Regions from separate parts of the Cellvibrio sp. BR genome, predicted to be linked through region 1. Evidence: predicted binding sites of a transcription regulator. Region 1 holds the regulator's gene; the other holds the start of a gene.
What was found. The regulator sigma-54, encoded in region 1, starts transcription at its own class of promoters, with help from an activator protein. The targets are predictions, from matches to a motif close to TGGCACANNNNTTGCNNT.
Positions count from the first base shown of each region.

Region 2: a site for sigma-54 is predicted at 3,895-3,912, ahead of puuE (allantoinase PuuE). Genes of this name have one in related genera too.

Region 1 is NZ_JH668202.1:503,014-510,350, forward strand. Features, by position in the region: gene lptB (LPS export ABC transporter ATP-binding protein) at 1-465, shown strand, start outside; gene O59_RS12505 (RNA polymerase factor sigma-54) at 633-2,285, shown strand; gene hpf (ribosome hibernation-promoting factor, HPF/YfiA family) at 2,390-2,680, shown strand; gene ptsN (PTS IIA-like nitrogen regulatory protein PtsN) at 2,757-3,206, shown strand; gene rapZ (RNase adapter RapZ) at 3,219-4,088, shown strand; gene O59_RS12525 (HPr family phosphocarrier protein) at 4,092-4,364, shown strand; gene yjgA (ribosome biogenesis factor YjgA) at 4,516-5,034, shown strand; gene motB (flagellar motor protein MotB) at 5,100-6,071, opposite strand; gene motA (flagellar motor stator protein MotA) at 6,084-6,941, opposite strand; gene O59_RS12545 (DUF1244 domain-containing protein) at 7,181-7,337, shown strand, end outside.
Region 2 is NZ_JH668200.1:1,096,910-1,104,246, forward strand. Features, by position in the region: gene O59_RS04540 (hypothetical protein) at 47-526, shown strand; gene O59_RS04545 (immunity protein Tsi6 family protein) at 806-1,096, shown strand; gene O59_RS04550 (5'-nucleotidase, lipoprotein e(P4) family) at 1,224-2,087, opposite strand; gene O59_RS04555 (lipoprotein) at 2,110-2,895, opposite strand; gene puuE (allantoinase PuuE) at 2,897-3,841, opposite strand; gene O59_RS04565 (adenosine deaminase) at 4,156-5,655, shown strand; gene O59_RS04570 (TonB-dependent siderophore receptor) at 5,934-7,337, shown strand, end outside.

The sequences.
Region 1 (7,337 bases):
TCCATTTTCCGCAAACTTACCGTCGCCGATAATATTATGGCGATCCTTGAGACTCGCAAAGACCTGAATCGGGAAGCACGCGCAGAGAAACTGGAAGCACTGCTGAACGAATTTCACATCACCCATATTCGTGACAGCCTTGGCATGGCACTCTCAGGTGGTGAGCGGCGCCGGGTAGAAATCGCCCGCGCACTGGCGACGGACCCTAAATTTATCCTGCTCGATGAACCCTTTGCGGGTGTTGACCCGATTTCGGTTAACGACATCAAAGAAATAGTCCGTCACCTCAAAGATCGCGGGATTGGCGTTCTTATTACCGACCATAATGTACGAGAGACCTTGGACATCTGCGAGACTGCCTATATCGTAAGCGAAGGACACATTATTGCCGAAGGTGATGCCGATACAGTGTTGAGTAACAGCAAAGTCCGCGAAGTCTATCTGGGCGAACACTTTCGCCTGTGAGTTCAACAAACGCTTTAACCACCCGACAAACAACTTGACAAGTAATATTATTTGGCTACTAGGCATAAAGCTTGCTTAAGTATGTTGCTTGAAGCGCAAACCCTGACTAAACTCCACCTAACAGATGTTTTCCATCCCGCGTTAAATAAGGGTTTGTTGCTACAACAATGAAACAATCTCTCCAGCTTAAACTCGGCCAACAGCTGACAATGACTCCCCAACTGCAACAGGCGATACGTCTTTTGCAGCTCTCCACGCTGGATCTTCAACAGGAAATCCAGGAAGCGCTCGAATCCAATCCCATGCTGGAAGTTGAGGAAGGTTTTGACTCAGCAACTACCGGCAGCGATTACGAAGGCAGCGCGGACGATAAGATTGATTACACCCGCCAGCAGGAAATTGCTGCAGAATCCGGCACCGACAATAGCGCCGACTTCAATGCCAGCGACAATTTCTCGTCATCAACCGCTGATAACTTCAACGAACCAGGCTACGGCGAATCTGAAAGTTTTGGCGAGGGTGAAAGCTTTAGCGATGGGGAATCCTTTGGTGATAGCGATGTCTATGGTGAAGGCGATAGTTTCAGCGCCGACAGCGGTGACTGGAGCGACTCGATTCCCAGCGATTTACCGGTAGATACCAGCTGGGACGATGTTTACCAAACTTCATCAACCGGCAGCTCCAGCAACTACGATAATGAAGACAATGATTTTGAAAGCCGTCGCGCTGTTACCGACTCACTCTATGATCATTTGATGTGGCAACTCAATTTAACGCCCATGTCAGATCGCGACCGGGTGTTGGCGATGGCAATTATCGACGCGGTTGAACCCAGCGGCATGCTGTCTATTACCATTGAAGAAATATTCGAAGGAATGCGTGGCGATTTTGAAGAGCTGGAACTGGATGAAGTTGTTGCAGTTCAACACCGGCTGCAGCAGTTTGATCCCTGCGGTGTGTGCAGCCAAAACTTATCTGAATGTTTATTGGTGCAGTTACAACAGTTTGACCCCAAAACACCCTTTTTGGATTCGGCAAAATTAATCGCCAAACTTTACTTGCCTATATTGGGTAGTCGCGACTACCGTCAGTTAATGCGCCGCACCAAACTGAAAGAGGCCGAGTTGAGCCAGGCCATCACCCTGATCCAAAGCCTAAACCCTCGCCCAGGCGATATTATTGCCAGTGGTGACACGGAATATGTAGTACCGGATGTGTTCGTTGAAAAGCGCGATGGCCGCTGGATTGTTGAATTAAACCCGGAAATTGCACCGCGCCTGCGTATCAATTCCAATTATGCCTCCATGGTAAAGCGCGCGGACTCGAGCAGCGACAACACATTTCTCAAGGATAATTTGCAAGAAGCCCGCTGGTTCCTGAAAAGTTTACAGAGCCGCAATGAGACTCTGCTTAAAGTAGCCAGTTGTATTGTGGAAAAACAACGCGGGTTTCTCGATTACGGCCCCGAGGCTATGAAGCCGCTGGTGCTGCACGATATTGCTGAAATTGTTGAGATGCATGAATCCACTATTTCGCGGGTAACCACGCAGAAATATATGCACACACCGCAGGGTATCTTCGAACTGAAATACTTTTTCTCCAGCCATGTTAGTACCGATAGCGGCGGCGAGTGCTCTTCAACAGCGATTCGCGCAATTATTAAAAAGTTGGTGAGTGCGGAAAACCCCAAAAAACCGTTGAGCGACAGCAAAATCACCGACCTGCTCGCGGAACAGGGAATTCAGGTAGCGCGTCGTACCATTGCAAAATATCGCGAGTCGCTGAATATTCCACCCTCTAATGAGCGCAAAACCATTTAATTATCATTAATCGGTTATAAATACGAAATTCGGAAGAAAATCACGGACGAGCTGTTAGGTTGTGCTGATCACAACCATTTTGTTTCTATCGAGAGGAAGTATCTATGCAAATAAACATCAGTGGTCATCATTTGGAAGTTACCGATTCGCTGAAAGACTATGTCAGCAGCAAAATTGAGCGCCTGAGCCACCACCACGATCGCATTACCAGTACTCACGTCATCCTCTCCGTCGATAAGTTGATTCAAAAAGCAGAAGCAACCATCCATGTCAGCGGCAAAGATTTGTTTGCGGATGCCACTCACGAAGATCTGTACGCAGCAATTGATTCATTGGCCGATAAGCTGGATCGCCAATTAATTAAGCACAAAGAAAAGATGCGCAGTCATCGCTAACCCACCCTGGAGGCAGCGAGATCATCTCCGCTCACTGCCTCAACAATTGAGAGATTCCTGGTAATCACCTCCTACCATGCAAATTCAAAATCTTATTAGCCCCGGCCGAACCTTGTGTGCCGTTGAAGGCGGCAGCAAAAAACGTGCTCTGGAACTACTGGCCAACGCCATCGCACAGGATGTTCCTGGCATTGATGCCGATGAGTTATTTCGCCGTTTGATTGGTCGCGAGCGACTTGGCTCAACCGGTATAGGGCACGGCATTGCCATTCCGCATTGCAGGGTTGAAAACTGCAGCGGCACAATCGGTGCACTCCTGACATTGGCTGACCCGATTGACTTTGATGCCATAGATTCCCAGCCTGTGGACATTCTCTTCGCCATGTTAGTGCCCGAAGATGCTCATGATGAGCACCTACAAACACTGGCCGCTCTGGCTGGGGCGCTGAATAATGCTGACTATCGCCAGCGTTTGCGTGCTGCCGATAGCGATGCCGCACTTTATCAGGTCGCTATAGCGCCTTAGCAGGTCAATACCATGCACCTCGTGATTGTAAGCGGGCTTTCAGGCTCAGGAAAAAGTACCGCCCTGCATGTCCTTGAAGATGTGGGCTTTAACTGCATCGACAATCTACCAGTCAGCCTGCTACCCGCGCTGGTTGCACAAATACAAATTCATAAAGATGACCAACAGCGTTTTGCAATCGGCATTGATGTGCGCAACGCCTGGCAGGATCTGAATATATTCCCGCAGATGATAAGTACGCTGAAAGAAGCGCACCTGCCATTTCAAACCCTGTTTCTGGATTCTCAACCCGCCGTACTTATCCAACGTTTTAGCGAAACCAGGCGCAAGCATCCGCTGTCGGATAAACACACCAGCCTTGAGGAATCCATCGCCGCAGAGCAGCAGCTGCTTGAACCTATTCGCGATTGTGCCGATCAGGTCATAGATACCAGTCATTTAAATTTGCACGAATTGCGCGACTTGGTAAAAGAACGTGTTGTAGGCCGCAGCGAATCGACGATGGCGATTTTGTTTGAATCCTTTGGCTTCAAACATGGTATTCCGGTAAACGCCGATCTGGTATTTGACGCACGCTGCCTTCCCAACCCCCACTGGAAACCTAACCTGCGCCCGCTTACTGGCAAAGATCAGGATGTAATCGAATTTTTGGAAGAACAGATTACCGTCAAAGAGATGTACGACGATATCGAGCACTATTTGGCACGCTGGCTGCCGCGCTATCAGGCGAATAATCGTAGTTACATCACCATTGCGGTGGGATGTACGGGTGGCCAGCATAGGTCTGTTTACCTGGCAGAAAAGCTACAACGCTATTTTGACCAGAGTTTTAGTGATGTTCAGGTTCGACATCGCGATATCAATAAACACAAAAAACATTAAATCATGGCAATTGAAACTCTCGACATCATTAATAAACGCGGACTGCATGCACGCGCTGCCGCGAAACTTGCCACCTTAGCCAACCAATTTCAGGCTAATGTGCAAGCGCGGGTGAGCGACGGCGTGTGGGCCGATGCCAAAAGTGTTATGTCATTAATGCTTCTTGCCGCCAGCTGTGGCAGCCGCCTGGAAGTGAGCACAGAAGGTGATGATGCCGAGGCGGCAATGACTGCCATCCGTGCACTCATTGCTGATCGCTTTGAAGAAGGCGAATAAATACTCTATTGTTAATCTAAAGCGGTTGTTACTACCGCTTGAGTGCACTAAGCTGCGCGACCTTTTACATCGTTTCCCTTGTTATCGGCAATCGATTGGCAGATAAATCTGCACACTAGCCGCTACTCACCCGATCAATACAGATATTTTTATGGTTTATAACTACGACGACATCAATCCCGATGACTACATCCTCAGCAAATCGCAGGTCAAACGCGATATGCATGCACTGCAAGCGCTGGGTGAAAGTCTCATTGATATGAACGAAAAGCAGCTCGCCAGTATTCCCCTGAGCGACACCATGCTGGATGCAATTTACATTGCGCGCAAACTCCCCCCTAAAGAAGCACGTCGTCGCCAGATTCAATACATTGGCCGTTTGATGCGCGAGGGCAATCACGAGGAGATCAAAGCAGCGGTTGATAAAATGCAAAACCGCAGCGATCAATACGTGCATCGCCAACACCAGATCGAACGCTACCGCGACTTGCTGATTGAAGGTGACAAACAGATATTCCAGACACTGGTAACATCCTGCCCAGGTCTTGATGTACAGCATTTACGCCAACTGGTTCGCGCTGCGCAAAAGGAGCGAGAGGAGAACAAACCGCCAACCAATGCACGCAAACTGTTCGGTTTCATTCGCGATCAACTCGCTGCACAAGACTGAGACTGCCCATAATGAAAAAGCCCGGACATGATCCGGGCTTTTTCATTATGGCAATTGGAATTACATCAGGGCGCATTGGCCGCATCAATCGCGTCATTCACCTCTGTTGGCGACAAAATCTTAGGGCCGGCTGGCGGTGGTGCTATGAAGGTATCACTGCTGTTGATCAGCTTGCTGCTGTCTATACCTGCCCCACTACCCAAAGCATCGGCCACCGCTTTTTTCAGCACAATAATGGCGATGCGGCGGTTAATGGGTTCATTCGGGCGATCCACCAGAAAGGGAGCGGCTGAGCCCATACCCTGAACGGTGGCTACTTTTTCTTCCGGATAAGTTCCCTGCAACAACGCGCGGCGCGCGGCATTGGCACGATCAGCAGATAACTCCCAGTTAGTGTAGGTAGCTCCAACACCGTAAGGTGTTGAATCTGTATGGCCAGTGATGCTGATTTTGTTTTGCACTTTATTGAGGATAGGTGCAAGGGCGTTCAACACGTCCACCGAATAGGGTTTGAGGTTGGCACTTCCCACATCGAACATCGGTCGCTGATCCTTATCGACGATCTGGATGCGTAAACCCAACGCGGTAAAATCGATGAGGATCTGATCCTTAATTTGTTGGAACACCGAATCGAGCGCGTTAATCTCCGTCTCCAGTTGTTTTTTCAGTTCTTCCAGCTGCTCATTTTCAATGCGCTCCATTTCCTTTTTAAGCTGCTCTTCATTCACATCCTGCGCGGGAGCCTCTTGGGCTTCAGTAGGGGTAGAAGGTTGCACGGGCTGGTCCAAGCTGATCAAACCGGGGTTAGCACCGCCCTCACCCACCACATAGGGGCTACCCGGATCCACAAAATAACCAGAAATGGCTTTTTTTTCCTCTGGTGTAGTACTCCCCAATAGCCACATCAACAAAAAAAACGCCATCATCGCCGTCATAAAGTCGGCGAGCGCAACCTTCCATGAACCACCATGATGACCATGGCCATGACCCTTTTTCTTTTTGATGATAATGGGTTGCTGAGCTGAATTCTTTTCCATAAAAAATCGACCTTACTTCTTGCTGGCGCGATATTGCTCTTCCAGCTCTTTAAAGCTGGGGCGAACACTGTGGAAAAGAACTTTACGACCAAACTCGACCGCGACCTGCGGTGGTACTCCGTTCATGGAAGCAACCAGTACCGCTTTTACACATTCGTAGGAGCGACTCTCGTCGCGCACCTTGCCCTGTAAATAACTCGCAAATGGTGCGATGAAACCGTAAGCAAACAAAATACCGAGCAGCGTGCCCACCAGAGCCGCCGCTACAGCAGCACCAATTTCCGCTGGTGGCCCACCAATTTTACCCATAGTAATAATTACCCCGAGCACGGCCGCGACAATCCCAAAACCGGGCAAACCATCTGCCGCATTCTGAATGGCTCCAGGCACTACCGAGGCTTCCTGATGGTGGCCATCGAGCTCCTGCTCCATGAGTGACTCCAGTTCATGGGGCGCCATATTGCCTGCCACCATAATGCGCAGGTAATCACAGATGAATTCAACGATATGGTGATCTTTCAAAATAGAAGGGTAATTAGCAAAAATAGGACTGGAGTCGGGCTCTTCGATATCACCCTCAATGGCCATCAAACCTTCACGTCGCGTTTTGTTGAGGATGTCATACAGCAGCGTCAGCAGCTCCAGATAAAACACCTTGTTGAATTTGGAGGGCGTCATCAATGAGCCGCCGGATTTGATAACCCCCATAGTCACCGACAGTGGATTACCAATAATCATTGCCCCAAAAGATGCTCCGCAGATAATCAATACCTCGATGGGCGACATCAGCGCCATTGGGTTACCGCCATGGACAACAAAGCCACCGATAACACAACCGAGGACAACAATAATGCCCAAAATGATATTCACGCAAAAACCCCCAATCCAAAAACAGGTTTGCCCCGAAGAGATAAGCAACCCGTGAAATAACAAAACAATTCAGGCGACAAGCTTAACAGTACCGTTTGAGTATAGGCAGCTTGAATTGAGGATCAAGACAAGAACAGGATTTAATCCATAACAGACGACGGCAACACAGCAATTACCCCTGATTCAGATAAAGCATCGTAGAATATCGGCACCGTTTTAATTTACTCGAGTATCAACCTATGAAAATTGAAGATCTCAGCCCCGCCATGCGGGAAAAATTGGAAGCCGCCGCCTTTCGTCGCTTGGTTGCACACTTGGATAGTCGCAAAGATGCGCAAAATATCGACTTGATGAACCTCGCCGGGTTTTGCCGCAATTGCTTAAGCAAATGGTATG
Region 2 (7,337 bases), on a different contig from region 1:
ACTTAGAGAGAAATTACTGTTAAGAATGTTCTCTTCGGTTGATTATATGAATGCGTATTCAAAACATTTTATTGAGTTTATTAGTGCAGGAATACTGGCATTTGAGGCTTATGAAAAAATTCTTGAAAAACCGGTAAGTCATTCGGAGTACTCAAACGTGACTTCTGATATTCACTTATGGAAGTTAAAAGTAATCCCTAACTTTTTGAATATGAAAAATAATATGAAGACTTCAATTGCTGAAGCAAAACAGGGGGATTATTCAGGTATTAGTGCTGCAGCTGGAAATTTTCGTGGTTTGAGTAAAGATATGGATGGTATTAGAGAGTCATTTATGGATTTTATTGATCCTGCTCTTAAGGAAAGGTATTTTTCCGAGTGGAAAATAACAAGTACTATGAGTGATAATCTTTATAAGACATTGGAGCGGCTTTGGCGATCAGGATCAATACTTAAAGAAAGCATTACCGGTCCGATTGATGATATGGCTCTACTTAAATTCTTGCAGGATGGGGAAACTATATAAATCAATAGGAGGCCCGAAGGTAATTGACTGTCGGGCCTGTTATCAGTTTTAGAAACTGATTCAGCTAATTAGTCTAGGTCTTCTGAGGTATCCATTTTACTAAAATATCCTCACCGACTTCCCCTGCTCTGGTCACCAAAATCGCACGTTTTTTGCATTATGTTACTCATGAAGTTTTTCCACTAATATTTGAATATTTACATGTGTAATAGACTGGTATTCAGTTGTTAATGAATGATGAAAAAAATATTTTTAGTATAAATATGAAGTGGATATGAAATGAATCTTTTGAATGTTGAAAGAGCAGCGCTTCAAGCTATAGATAAATTTACTAATCAAAAGATCATAAATACAAATGATCCTTCTATTCAATCAATATTGGCTCAGCTTAACTTTATTGCCAGTTGTGCCAAACAAGGAAAAAATCCTCGTAGCTCGCTCCCAGAAGGAAAATCATTCACTTACGGAATAATTTCTTCAAGAGAGTTTGCATCTCCCGACGAACTGGAATTAAAAAAATATTTGATTGAGGTAGATAAAGAGCTTTACCCCGAAGCCTATAAATCATAGCCAACTGCTTCATTCGATTCATTTTTGGGATTTTTATCATTTCAGAGTTAAGCCACAGAAGCATACCTAATCTCTTCATATTTATATGAAGAGATTTTTTGATTTAGTTGTTAGATTTTTAATAATCTTAAAACCCCTGTAATTTTTTAAATTTCAACCCAGTGACTTCATTAACCGGCGTAGTGTAATCGTGATTAAACAGTGCGGCTTCCCAGGAACCGTAAACCGGGTTGGGAATTAAAAACCATTTGCTGCCCCAAGCTGCCGCACTATTTTTTGCCAGTTCTACGCGGGTTTCGGCGGTGCCTTTTGCGCCTGAAACAAAATCGCCAAAGTCATCGCCCACCAGCGCAATAATTCTAAAATCCTGACTGACGTAATGGCGGCGTGCGCCCTTATCGGATGAACTCCAGCGATTTTCATTGCGGGTGAGCACCACATCAATGTCATCGCGCAGGGGCAAATTTTGTTGCCGCAGGTTTGCGCGCGTATCTTCTTCCTGGCTTGCATCGCGATTGGTGACATAAAAAATAGTAATTCCCTTTGTGCTGGCATAATCCAAAAATGCTTTCGCACCCGGCAGTGGTTCAGCGGCAGCAAGTTTGGTCCATTTGTCCCATGCTTCTTGCGTGAAGGGGGCGTTGTCTTTAATGAGTTGTGCTTGAAACGGCAGGTTGTCCAATACAGTTTCATCAATATCCAAAATAATCGCGGGTGGCAATTTGCTGTAGTCACCGCTTTGTTCTTGCGCGGCGCTCCAGTGTTTGTCTGCCAAGGCTTTGTCTACCATGCTAGTGGCTTGGGTGTAAGCACTTTGGGTGAGCGCATAATATTCAGCGGAGGTTTGCATCCACAGGACGGCGTTTAATCGTTCATAAGTGGGTTGCGCTTGCGCACTATTACCGGGTTCCATGGAGCTGCACGCGCTCAAGCAACAGGCACTGGTTAATAAGCTGGTTTTAAACAAGGTTTTTAATGAATTAGTAAACATAAAAGTCTCGTGATCTGGTTGTTCAATTGCGCCGTGGGCAGCTGATTAATTCAAAGTTTGTGTTGTAGCAGATATACATTTCACTGCCGCGATACAACAGACGTTTGTTGGCAAGCGGCGGGTTGTTTTGTTTCATCCAGCGATCGAGTTGCTTGTGGCTCATGTTGCGTGGTGGGTAGCGCAATGCGGTAAACAGCTGTTGGGATTTTTCAAAATAAGCGGTGGCAGAGTTGAAATCACAGGCGCCGTGTTTTTCCCACTCCGCTTGTAGCAGTGCAGCGCTCGGCGACATACATAAATAGGGTTCAATGTCGGCGTAGGGCAGTACCGGTAAATCGCCAGCACAAAAGCGCGGATGTTTTTTTATTTCTTTTAAATCCGTACAACGCCCCAGACTTTTTCCATCGCAGGAGGAAGCCCAAACGCCGTGTAATACCCAGCCAAAATTCTGCTTGGAAAAACATTGGAACTCATTATCCCGCTGTAATTTTTCCAATTTGCTGGGGTCGGTTTCGGTAGCGAGATTGATGTTAATACGCTTGCAGTAATCTTCTGACCAGTTCACCGCCATTTTGTAATAGTCAGTGCTGGCGTCGGGGTTGGGGCCGAAGCTATCGGTCGCCATGTCAAAGTCGTAATCGGTGGCGGCGTGATCCGGTAATTTACAGCTTTGCGCCTGCAAGGTTTGGCTAATGCTGAGCAGGCCGATAAAGATCAGCAGCAAACAGATCAATAATAAAAAACGTGAAAAAAAATAGTTGCTGTGTTTATGGTTGTGGCTGTGAGAGAGCTGCGGGCGCGGCGCCATATTATGCAGCTCCTGCCGGGTAGTGATGTTCGTGCCAGTGGCGTGCAATTGCATCGCGCCGACAGACCCATACATCGTTGTGTTGCAACACATACTGGATAAATTTTTCCAGCGCTTGAATGCGCCCGGGCCGGCCAATAATGCGGCAGTGCAAACCAATATTTAACATCTTGGGGGCAAATTCACCCTCGGCATAGAGCGCATCAAAACTGTCTTTGAGGTAAGTAAAAAATTGCTCGCCGCAATTAAAACCCTGCGCCGCCGCGAAGCGCATATCGTTGCTGTCCAGGGTGTAGGGAATAATTAAATGCGGCTTGCCGTTATTGATCTGCGCATATTCCTGCGTCCAATAGGGCAGGTCATCGGCGTAGGAATCCGAATCATATAAAAATCCGCCTTGTTCAATGACCAATTTTCGCGTGTTGGGGCTGTCGCGCCCGGTATACCAACCGAGAGGGCGCGAACCGGTGACGCGGGTGTGGATGTCAATCGCGGTGCGAATATGTTCGCGTTCAATTTCCTCTGGCATAAATTGATGATCAATCCAGCGGTAGCCGTGGCTGGCAATTTCCCAATCGGATTCGAGCATGGCTTCTACCACATCGGGGTTGCGTTCCAGTGCCATGGCCACGCCGTACACTGTCACCGGTAATTGATATTTATTAAACAAACGGTGCAGTCGCCAAAACCCCGCGCGGCTGCCGTATTCATACAGTGATTCCATACTCATATGACGCGCTTCAAAGGCGCGCGCGCCAATAATTTCGGACAAAAAAGTTTCCGATGCGGCATCGCCGTGCAGCACACAATTCTCCGCGCCCTCTTCGTAATTCAGCACAAATTGCACCGCAATACGCGCACCGCCCGGCCAGTTGGCGGGTGGTGGGTTGCGGCCATAACCAAGCAGGTCGCGCGGGTAGGGACGGGTGTCAGTGGTATTGGGCATAACAAAATTCCACAGGTTGAATGATGCATTCCTCAGTTGGGCCTTGAGCGGCTGTATCAAATTCTGTGCCATCGTCCAGCCTTAGGTTTTACGCTGTGATTCCGGTGCAGGCCGCAATATTACTGGGCAAATCCGCAATGGCATGCACCAGATAAAAGCATAACCTGTCCAATCGGACAGGTTATTTGCGGGGGGAATGACAGGGCTGTCTTGTGCTGGCGCCAAATGCCGCTGGCTGGTATCACAATTGCATTGGGCAGGGGGATGGCTTCCTTTCTTTATATCAACCCCCCGAACTGTTAGAGAACTCGCTTATGCAATTGCTTCCTATGAATAGCCTTTGTGGTGCAGGCCGCGACCTTGCGTTTGCTGCGCTTATTGCACTTGCCGGGCTGACTAGCCTGAATGCCCATGCGCTGGTCAGTAGCCCCGCCAGTGATCGGGTGATTACCAAAGATCACTGGTTTGAACAATTTAAATCCACGGCAACGGATAAAGAGTTATACCGTTTTTTATATGCCATGCCCAAAGGTGGTGACCTGCACAATCATATTAGCGGCGCGGTATTGTCGGATTGGTGGTACGACCTGGCGCTGTCGCAAAAAGTACACGGTTATCGTTTTTATACCAAAGTGCGCATCAATAATTGCCGCGATTTTGGCAACAATGAATTTGTGCGTCGCCCTTATTTAATGTTGTTTAATAATTTAACCGAGGCGTCTTACCAGCAATTGCCGGAGTGTGAAAAAGCGGAATACAAACGCCTGGAAGAGCTGGACGAAAAAGAAAAAGCTGCCTGGGTGCAAAGTGTAATGCTCAATCACGAACACGAAGGGCGCGATGAATTTTTTCAAACCCATTGGCAGCGATTGGATCAGTTGTTACACAGCCCCTATTTAATCGCGGAAGTGCTGTATAAAAATATGCAAGCCTTTGGCAACGAAGGTTTAATTTATTTGGAGGCGATGGTAGAGGCGGGTGGTTATTTTAAACCGGATGGCACGGCCTTCACCGAAGATGAAGCCGTGGCTATATTTCGTCAGCGTTTAGCCCAGGCCGATGCGAAAAAAACCGGTGTTACCGTGCGTTTTCAGGATTCCATTTTGCGCTTTGTACCGAGTGCAGAAGACCAGTTGCGCGCCTCGTACGACATAGTGTCGCGCCACCGTGATTTGTATGTGGCGGTGAACATGGTGGGGCGCGAGGACAATGACAAGGGCTACCCACTGCGTTTTACCCAAACCCTGCGCGAGCTGCGCCACAAATACAACAATGTGCGTTTGTCGGTACACGCTGGCGAAGTGGACGAACCCAACTACCATATTCGCGATACGCTGATGCTTGGCGCTGATCGTATTGGTCACGGTGTGAATTTAATTACCGACAAAGATTTGTTGCGCGAAATGCGCCACGGCCCCTACCTGATCGAAATTAATTTAATTTCCAATTTATTGCTCGAATACGTGAGCGATTATTCACAACATCCTTTCCCTGAATATTTGCGCTTGGGCATTCCCGTTGCGCTCTCCACCGATGATCGCGGCATGTGGGACTCCAATATTACCGACGAATTTTTTGTGGCGGTAAAGGAATTTAATTTGTCCTGGGAGGAGTTGTTATTACTCAGTCGCAATTCATTGCAATACAGTTTTGTGGAAGAGGATATCAAACAGCAACTGCTCAACACCTATAACACCCGGGCCGCCCGTTTTGAAAAACAATTCCGCTCCAAGGGTATTGCCAGCTTAACGGCGGCGGCTCCTGTCTCCTACGGCTTCACCTGCAAACGCTATGCGTTATGTGATTGGCGTTAAATTTTTGCTGTGCACCAAGTTGGCTTTTTTGCTTGGTGCATGGCGCGTGTTTTTGCTTCATCAGTGATCGTTATTTTTCCTGTGGTTCGCTGTTTAAATTGGTATTCATCGATTAATGAGCAAGTGAACCGGTTTTTATGATTCATAACTAGTTGATTAGTAAGGATATAAATCATTTTAATCAAAAATGTAACCAATCGGACAGGAAATGGCACAGCGCTTGCTAAATCTGGTTTGTGTTTCAGGCAATCATTATTAGACCCTTGGAGTGTTCCCTCATGATCATGCACAAACGATTCAAACCGAAACAACTCGCGTTACTGATCAGCCTTGGCTGCGTTGTGGCTGCTCCTGCTGTGTTGGCGCAAGAGGCTAAAAAAGATGAAGTAGTGGAGTTGGAAACCTACACCGCCGAAGGCCAGGTAGAAGACACCATGGGTGTGATGTCCACCGAGCCGGTTAAGTCGGTATTCGGTTTTGGTAAAACGATTTTGGAAACACCGCGCGGCGTCACTTCGGTGAGCGCGGATATGATGGAAAATTTCAGCATCAACGATATTGATGATCTGGTATTAATTTCCCCCGGTGCATTTACCCAATCTTTTTTTGGTGTGGCAGGTTCACTGGATGTACGCGGTACTCCCGGTGAAGTCTATTTCCGTGGTGTGCGTCGTGTGAACAACCCTGGTAACTACCCAACGCCAATTGGCGCCACTGACCGTATCGATATTGTGCGCGGCCCCGCATCACCGATTTATGGCCCTTCAAAAATTGGTGGCTTCCTCAACTTTGAACCCAAGTCAGCGCGTGCAGAAACCGGTCAGTATTTGGATAAACCGGCGGGCGAAATTTCTATCACCCGCGGCACCTGGGACAAAAATGTGCTCACCGCCGAAGTGGGTGGCCCAGCAGAAATTGGCGATAAAAAACTCGGTTATTACGTTTACGCCGAAACCGAAAATTCCGGCAGTTATTATGAAAACTCCGCCACTGACCAAAATATTTTACAAGCGTCATTCAACATGGATTTGAGCGATAAAACCCGCGTGGAATTTGGCGGTATGTATCACGAATACGACGGCAACCAAGTGGCAGGTTGGAACCGTTTGACGCAAGACCTGATTGATAACGGTACCTACATCACCGGTTCGCCCGCCTCAGTGGATACCGACGGCGATGGCTATAACTCGCCCGCGGAATTTGATGTGTGGAAAGATAGTTTTGCAAATTACAGTAACTTTTTTGTACCCGGTTCTTCTGCAACCGATGCGAGCATGGCGCCCCAGTGGGCACTGCTGAACCCAGGCACGACCAAGTTGAGTGGCAGCCAAACCATGGTGGCACCGGAAGACCAGTTGGTGACTACGGTACAAACCCTGTATTTCGATCTGATCCACGATGTTAGCGACAGCTTCAGCATCACCAACAAAATGTTTTATGAATCCCTCGAAAACATTAATGAAAATGCGTATGGCTTTTCACAGTTTGTCGACAGCTACGCGTTTGAAGATCAATTAATTTTTGCCTTCAACACTGAACACACCGATTGGTTAAAAGGCAGCTATCAAGTATCGCCCAGTATTCGCTACACCGATTTTAAACAGGGTGATGATTTCAACTACGAATATTTTGACCGTCGCGATTTGACCAAACCCTCCAATGGTATTGATCGCAAATTATTG